Regions from separate parts of the Streptomyces sp. NPDC050145 genome, predicted to be linked through region 1. Evidence: riboswitches for the same ligand, from Rfam matches in the RefSeq annotation. Region 1 holds a riboswitch; the other holds the start of a gene.
The links. Region 1 has a riboswitch for thiamine pyrophosphate ahead of thiC (phosphomethylpyrimidine synthase ThiC). Riboswitches for the same ligand answer to the same signal wherever they lie in the genome.
Positions count from the first base shown of each region.

Region 2: linked by a shared signal. The riboswitch ahead of ACIBTU_RS29215 (thiamine ABC transporter substrate binding subunit) and the one ahead of thiC (phosphomethylpyrimidine synthase ThiC) in region 1 are both predicted to bind thiamine pyrophosphate.

Region 1 is NZ_JBITJS010000002.1:188,773-192,449, forward strand. Features, by position in the region: gene thiC (phosphomethylpyrimidine synthase ThiC) at 53-1,831, opposite strand; TPP riboswitch at 1,824-1,987, opposite strand; gene ACIBTU_RS04385 (YibE/F family protein) at 2,059-3,390, shown strand; gene ACIBTU_RS04390 (SsgA family sporulation/cell division regulator) at 3,466-3,677, opposite strand, start outside.
Region 2 is NZ_JBITJS010000016.1:92,242-95,918, reverse strand. Features, by position in the region: gene ACIBTU_RS29220 (ABC transporter permease) at 1-1,479, opposite strand, end outside; gene ACIBTU_RS29215 (thiamine ABC transporter substrate binding subunit) at 1,623-2,711, opposite strand; TPP riboswitch at 2,792-2,896, opposite strand; gene rlmN (23S rRNA (adenine(2503)-C(2))-methyltransferase RlmN) at 2,921-3,677, opposite strand, start outside.

The DNA of each region.
Region 1 (3,677 bases):
CTGAGCGCCCGCGGCCGGGTGCCGTGGGCGCTCAGTCGGTGACCGGGTCGAGTCAGTCGGCCATCGGGAGGTACACGCGGTTGCCGCTCGCCGCGAACTCCTTCGACTTCTGCTCCATGCCCGCCTCGACCTCGGACTTGGTCGTGCCGTGCTCGCGGCGGATGTCCTGCGAGATCTTCATCGAGCAGAACTTCGGACCGCACATCGAGCAGAAGTGCGCGGTCTTCGCGGGCTCGGCCGGAAGCGTCTCGTCGTGGAACTCCCGTGCCGTGTCCGGGTCGAGGGCCAGGTTGAACTGGTCCTCCCAGCGGAACTCGAAGCGGGCGTCCGACAGCGCGTCGTCCCACTCCTGCGCGCCGGGGTGCCCCTTGGCGAGGTCGGCCGCGTGCGCCGCGATCTTGTACGTGATGACGCCGGTCTTCACGTCGTCCTTGTTCGGCAGGCCCAGGTGCTCCTTGGGCGTGACGTAACAGAGCATCGCGGTGCCCCACCAGGCGATCATCGCGGCGCCGATGCCGGACGTGATGTGGTCGTACGCCGGGGCGACATCGGTGGTCAGCGGGCCGAGCGTGTAGAACGGCGCCTCCTCGCAGATCTCCTGCTGGAGGTCGATGTTCTCCTTGATCTTGTGCATCGGGACATGGCCCGGGCCCTCGATCATGGTCTGCACGTTGTGCCGCTTGGCGATGGAGTTCAGCTCGCCGAGCGTGCGCAGCTCCGCGAACTGCGCCTCGTCGTTGGCGTCCGCGATGGAGCCGGGGCGCAGGCCGTCGCCGAGCGAGTACGTGACGTCGTACGCCGCGAGGATCTCGCAGAGCTCCTCGAAGTTCTCGTAGAGGAAGCTCTCCTTGTGGTGCGCGAGGCACCACGCGGCCATGATCGAGCCGCCGCGCGAGACGATGCCGGTCTTGCGGTTGGCGGTCAGCGGCACGTACGGGAGGCGGACGCCGGCGTGGACCGTCATGTAGTCCACGCCCTGCTCGGCCTGCTCGATGACCGTGTCCTTGTAGATCTCCCAGGTCAGCTCCTCGGCCCGGCCGTCGACCTTCTCGAGGGCCTGGTAGAGGGGCACGGTGCCGATCGGGACGGGGGAGTTGCGCAGCACCCACTCGCGGGTGGTGTGGATGTTGCGGCCGGTGGAGAGGTCCATGACCGTGTCGGCGCCCCACTTGGTCGCCCAGGTCATCTTCTCCACCTCCTCCTCGATGGAGCTGGTCACGGCCGAGTTGCCGATGTTGGCGTTGACCTTCACCAGGAATCGCTTGCCGATGATCATCGGCTCGATCTCCGGGTGGTTCACGTTCGCCGGCAGGACCGCCCGGCCGGCCGCGATCTCCTCGCGGACGACCTCGGGCGCGACGTTCTCCCGGATCGCCACGTACTCCATCTCCGGGGTGATCTCGCCCCGGCGGGCGTACGCGAGCTGGGTCACGGCCTGGCCGTCGCGGCCCCGGCGCGGCTGGCGCGGGCGGCCCGGGAAGACCGCGTCGAGGTTGCGCAGACCGCCGCGCGGCGAGGTGTGCTTGATGCCGTCGTCCTCGGGGCGGACGGGGCGTCCCGTGTACTCCTCGGTGTCGCCGCGGGCGATGATCCAGTTCTCCCGCAGCGGCGCGAGGCCCCTGCGGACATCGGTGTCGACGGTCGGATCGGTGTACGGGCCGGAGGTGTCGTACAGCGTGACGTCCTGCCCGTTGGTGAGGTGCACCTGGCGGACCGGCACCTTGAGGTCGGGGCGGGAGCCCTCGATGTACCCCTTGTGCCAGCCGATGGACTTCCCGGCCTCCGGCTCAGAGCCGTTGGAGGCAGGCGTGCGTGCGTCCGTTGTGGTCATGAGACCTACTCCCTACGCCGGCATTACCCGGTAACAGGTTCGGCGGTCGACGCAGCGGCTCTCGTCCACGGCGTTCCACGTTTCACGTGAAACACGCGCTGGGACGAAGGTCAGCGCCCTCTCAGCCCGGTGCTCCGAGCTCCCGCGTTTGCAAAGGTGCCCCCACGCTAGCGTCATGACGGACACGTTGAACAGAGGGCCCCTCCCGTTCTTGCGATGATCGGGCGGTGACCACGACGCATGAGTCCGATCCTCCCTCGTCCCCGCCGCCGCACGGGCACTCCCACAGCCACGGCCCGGCGGCGCCCGTGTCCCGGCATCTGCGGAGGGTCATCGCGGCTGTCCTGATCCCGTTCACCGTGGCGGTCGTGGTGGGTCTGGCGGTGCTCTGGCCGGGCGGCGCACCGGCCCACGACCGCACCGGTGTGGGCTTCGACCGGCAGACGCAGCAGGCCACGGTGACCAAGGTCGAGAAGGTCGACTGCAAGTCGGTGCACGCCTCGGGCGGGGCGCCGAGCGGCGACCCGGGCGCGGTGCCCGCGGGCGGGAAGCCCGGTGCCGCCGCGGGCGAGTGCGAGATCGCGACGGTGCGCGTGGACACCGGCAAGGACAAGGGCCGTACGTTCACGGAGGTCGTGCAGCCCGACTCGCCCCGCCAGCTGCACGAGGGCCAGCAGGTGATCGTCGCCTACGCGCCGGACGCACCGAAGAACCTGCAGTACTCGGTCACGGACGTGAACCGGAAGATCCCCATGACGGTGCTGGCCGGGATCTTCGCTCTGGCGGTGGTCGTGGTGGGACGCATGCGCGGGGTCATGGCGCTCGTCGCGCTCGCGATCAGCTTCATGGTGCTGACCTTCTTCATCCTCCCCGCGATCCTCCAGGGCTCGAACCCTCTGGTGGTGGCGGTGGTCGGGTCCAGCGCGATCATGCTCATCGCGCTCTACATGTGTCACGGCCTGTCGGCCCGCACCTCCGTCGCGGTGCTCGGCACCCTCGTGTCGCTGCTGCTGATCGGCCTGCTCGGCTCGCTGTTCATCGGCTGGGCCGCGCTGACCGGCAACACCGACGACAGCACCGGCCTGATCCACGGCCTGTACCCGGACATCGACATGAGCGGTCTGCTGCTCGCCGGCGTCATCATCGGCTCGCTCGGTGTCCTGGACGACGTGACGGTCACCCAGACCTCGGCCGTCTGGGAGCTGCACGAGGCGAACCCGTCGATGGGCCGGCGCGGTCTGTACCGGGCGGCCATCCGGATCGGCCGCGACCACATCGCTTCGGTCGTGAACACCCTGGTGCTCGCGTACGCGGGCGCGTCGCTGCCGCTCCTGCTGCTCTTCTCGATCGCGCAGAGCAGCGTGTCCGACGTCGCCAACAGCGAACTGGTCGCCGAGGAGATCGTGCGCACGCTGGTCGGCTCGATCGGACTGGTCGCCTCCGTGCCGGTGACGACCCTGCTGGCCGCTCTGGTGGTGTCCGCCGACCGTCCGGGGTCCCACGAGCCCGCGAAGGCCGTACCGGGGCGGTCCGGCCGGGGCCGGCGACGCAAGCGCTGAACCCGCGCGCGGAACTGCTCGGGCGCACCGCGCTGCTGAAGCGTTACGTCTGCCGTCCCGCGGGCTGCCGGAAGGTCAGCCCGCGCTCTGCTCCTCGGCCAGGATCCGGTCCAGGGCCTGGTCGAGATCGGCCTCGAAATCGGCCATCGCCTGCTCCTGGCCGAGCGGGACCAGCTTGTCCGTGCGGTCCAGGAACGCGATGATCGGCGCGACCCCGGCCCGGAAAAGGGCCTGGTCGCTGCCGACCTGCAGCCTGATGTGGACCTCGCCGGGCAGCTCGTCGGTGT
Region 2 (3,677 bases), on a different contig from region 1:
CCGGGCCACGGCGACCGGCAGGGTCGGGTTGTCGGGCCGCGCGATGAACACGGTGGCGCCGAACTCGCCGAGCGACACGGCGAAGGCGAACCCGGCGGCGATCAGCAGCGCCCGGCGCACCATCGGCAGGTCGACCTCGCGCCAGGCCCGCAGCGGCGAGGCCCCGAGCACGGCGGCGGCCTCGCGCAGCCGCCCGTCGACCGCGCGGAGCACCGGCAGCATGGTGCGGACGACGAAGGGCACGCCGACGAGGGCCTGCGCGAGCGGCACGAGCCACCAGGACTGGCGCAGGTCGAGCGGCGGTTCGTCGAGGGTGATGAGGAAGCCGAAGCCGACGGTGACGGCGGAGACGCCGAGCGGCAGCATCAGCAGGGCGTCGAAGCCGCGGACCAGGCGTCCGGCCCGGCGCGTGAGCGCGGCCGCGGCGAGTCCGCCGATCAGCAGGGCGACGGCGGTGGCGGCCAGCGCGTAGCGCAGCGAGTTCCAGACGGCCTCGATGGGCGGCACGAGGAAGGTGCCGCCGTCGGCGTCGCCGAGCGCGCGGTAGTACGCGAAGCCGAAGCCGCCGGGGGCCTGCAGGGAGCGCTGGACGAGCACGCCGAGCGGCAGCAGGATCAGCACGGCGACCGTGGCGAGGACCAGGCCGAGCAGGGCGCGCTGCCCGGCGCCGCGCGGCGGGCGCGCCGTGTGCGCCGCGTCCACGAGCCGCAGGGCGCTCTCCCGGCGCCGCACGGTCCAGGCGTGCACGAGCAGGATGAGCCCGACGGCCGCGAACTGCACGATGGTCAGCACGGCGGCGGTGGACAGGTCGAAGATCTGCGCGGTCTGCCGGTAGATCTCCACTTCCAGCGTGGAGAATCCCGGGCCGCCGAGGATCTGTACGACGCCGAACGAGGTGAAGGTGAAGAGGAAGACCATCAGGGCCGCGGCGGCGACGGCGGGCCCGAGCGCGGGCAGCGTCACCTTGCGCCAGGCGGCGAGGCGGGAGGCGCCGAGCATCCGCGCGGCCTCCTCCTGGCGCGGGTCGAGCTGCGCCCACAGGCCGCCGACGGTCCGGACGACGACCGCGTAGTTGAAGAAGACGTGCGCGAGCAGGATGGCCCACACGGTGGTGTCGAGCCGGACGCCCCACAGGTCGTCGAGGAGCCCGCCGCGGCCGACGACCGCGAGGAACGCGGTGCCGACGACGACGGTGGGCAGCACGAACGGCACGGTGACCGCGGCGCGCAGCACCTGCTTGCCGGGGAATTCGAGCCGGGCGAAGACGTACGCGCCGGGCAGCGCGACGAGCAGGGTCAGCGCGGTGGAGGCGAGCGCCTGCCACACGGTGAACCACAGGACGTGCCGCACGTCCGCCTCCCCGAGCACGTCGAGGATCCGCCCGAGGCGCCAGACCCCGTCGACGTGCAGACCGCGCTCGACGATCGCGGCGACGGGGTAGGCGAAGAAGAGCCCGAAGAACACGGCGGGCACGGCCATGAGGCCGAGCCGCGCCGCGCTCCCCGTACGGAGCCGGCGCGGCCGGGTGCCGGCCTCGGCCTTGGCCTTGGCCTTGGCCTTGACCTTGGCCTTGGCCTTGACCTTGGCCTTGGCCTCGGACGTGACCTCGGCCTTGTCCGGGGTCACTTCCTGACGAGCGACGTCCACGTCTTGACCCACTCGTCACGGTGGTCCGCGATGTTCCGCGGGCTCATGGTGTGCGGCTTGTCGATCTCGACCGCGTACTTGGTGTAGTCGGCGGGCGCGACGGCGTTCTTCGCCACCGGGTCGACGAACATGTTGAGCGGCATGTCCTCCTGGAACTCCTTGGAGATCAGGAAGTCGAGGAAGGCCTTGCCGCCCTTCTCGTTCTTCGCCCCGTCGAGCAGGCCGGCGAACTCGATCTGGCGGAAGCAGGTGCCGGTCGCGACGCCGACGGGCGAGGTCTTGGGCTGCGGGTCGGAGTAGATCGCCTCGGCGGGCGGGGAGGACGCGTAGGAGACGACGAGCGGGCGGTCGCCGCCGGCCTTCTTGCCGCTGGCGCTGCCGGAGAACTCCTCGTTGTAGGCCTGGTCCCAGCCGCTGACGACCTTCACGCCGTTGGCGTTCAGCTTCTTCCAGTAGGACTGCCAGCCGTCGTCGCCGTACTGGGCGGCGCTGCCGAGCAGGAAGCCGAGGCCCGGGGAGGACGTCGCGGCGTCCTCGGTGACCAGCAGGTTCTTGTACGCGGGCTTGGCGAGGTCCGCGAAGGAGGCGGGCGGCGTCAGCTTGTGGTCGGCGAAGTACTTCTTGTCGTAGTTGACGCAGATATCGCCGGTGTCGACGGGCGTGACGCGGTTCTTGCCCTTGTCGAGGCGGTACTGGTCCGGCACCTGGTCGATGCCCTTGGCCTCGTAGGAGGTGAACAGGCCGTTGTCGAGGGCGCGGGACAGCAGCGTGTTGTCGACGCCGAAGAACACGTCGCCGACGGGGTTGCCCTTGGACAGGATCGCCTTGTTGACGGCCTGGCCGGCGTCGCCGTCCTCGACGACCTTCACCTGGTAGCCGGACTTCTTCTCGAAGTCCTTGATCACGTTCTTCGAGACGGCCCACGAGTCGTGACTGACCAGGGTGACCGTCTTGGAGTCCCCTGCGTCGCCGCCACCCGAGGACGACGACGAACCGCACGCGGACAGCGTGACGAGCCCGAGCCCCACGGCCGCGGCCAGGTACGCCTTCTTGTTCTTGCTCACTGGTTTTCCTCCTGGGGGTGACCAGGAAGAGACGCGGCCCTGCCCGGGCCTTTCCTACGGCTCCGGGCAGGGCGCAACAGCTTGAGTGGTGACCGAACTTCCTACCCAGAATGACCTGGGCAAGGTTCAGAGGGTCTGCGGCTCTGCCGCACTCTCAGCGCTGTGGCGCTCCCCTGTCGGAATATGAAGATGTGGTACTGCGGGCAAGGCTACCGCTCGGTGGCGGCGAGCTGTCCACAGGCTCCGTCGATCTCCTGGCCACGGGTGTCCCGGACGGTGACGGGGACTCCGTGCGCCGCGATGGCCTCGACGAACGCCTTCTCGTCCTCGGGGCGCGACGCGGTCCACTTCGAGCCCGGGGTCGGGTTCAGCGGAATCAGATTGACGTGCACGGGCTTCCCGCGCAGCAGCCGCCCGAGCCGGTCCCCACGCCAGGCCTGGTCGTTGATGTCCCGGATGAGCGCGTACTCGATGGACAGCCGGCGCCCGGACTTGGCCGCGTACTCCCAGCCGGCGTCGAGCACCTCCCGCACCTTCCACCGCGTGTTGACGGGCACCAGCGTGTCCCGCAGCTCGTCGTCAGGGGCGTGCAGCGAGATGGCCAGCCGGCACTTGAACCCTTCATCGGCGAACCGGTGAATGGCGGACACCAGGCCGACCGTCGACACGGTGATCCCGCGCTGGCTGAGCCCGAGCCCGTCGGGCTCAGGATCGGTCAGCGCCCGAATGGCACCCACCACGCGCTTGTAGTTGGCGAGCGGCTCCCCCATCCCCATGAACACGATGTTGGACAGCCGCGCCGGCCCGCCGGGGATCTCCCCGTCCCGCAGGGCCCGCATCCCGTCCACGATCTGGTGCACGATCTCGCCGGTCGACAGGTTCCGGTCGAGGCCGGCCTGTCCGGTGGCGCAGAACGGGCAGTTCATCCCGCATCCCGCCTGCGACGAGATACACATCGTGACCCGG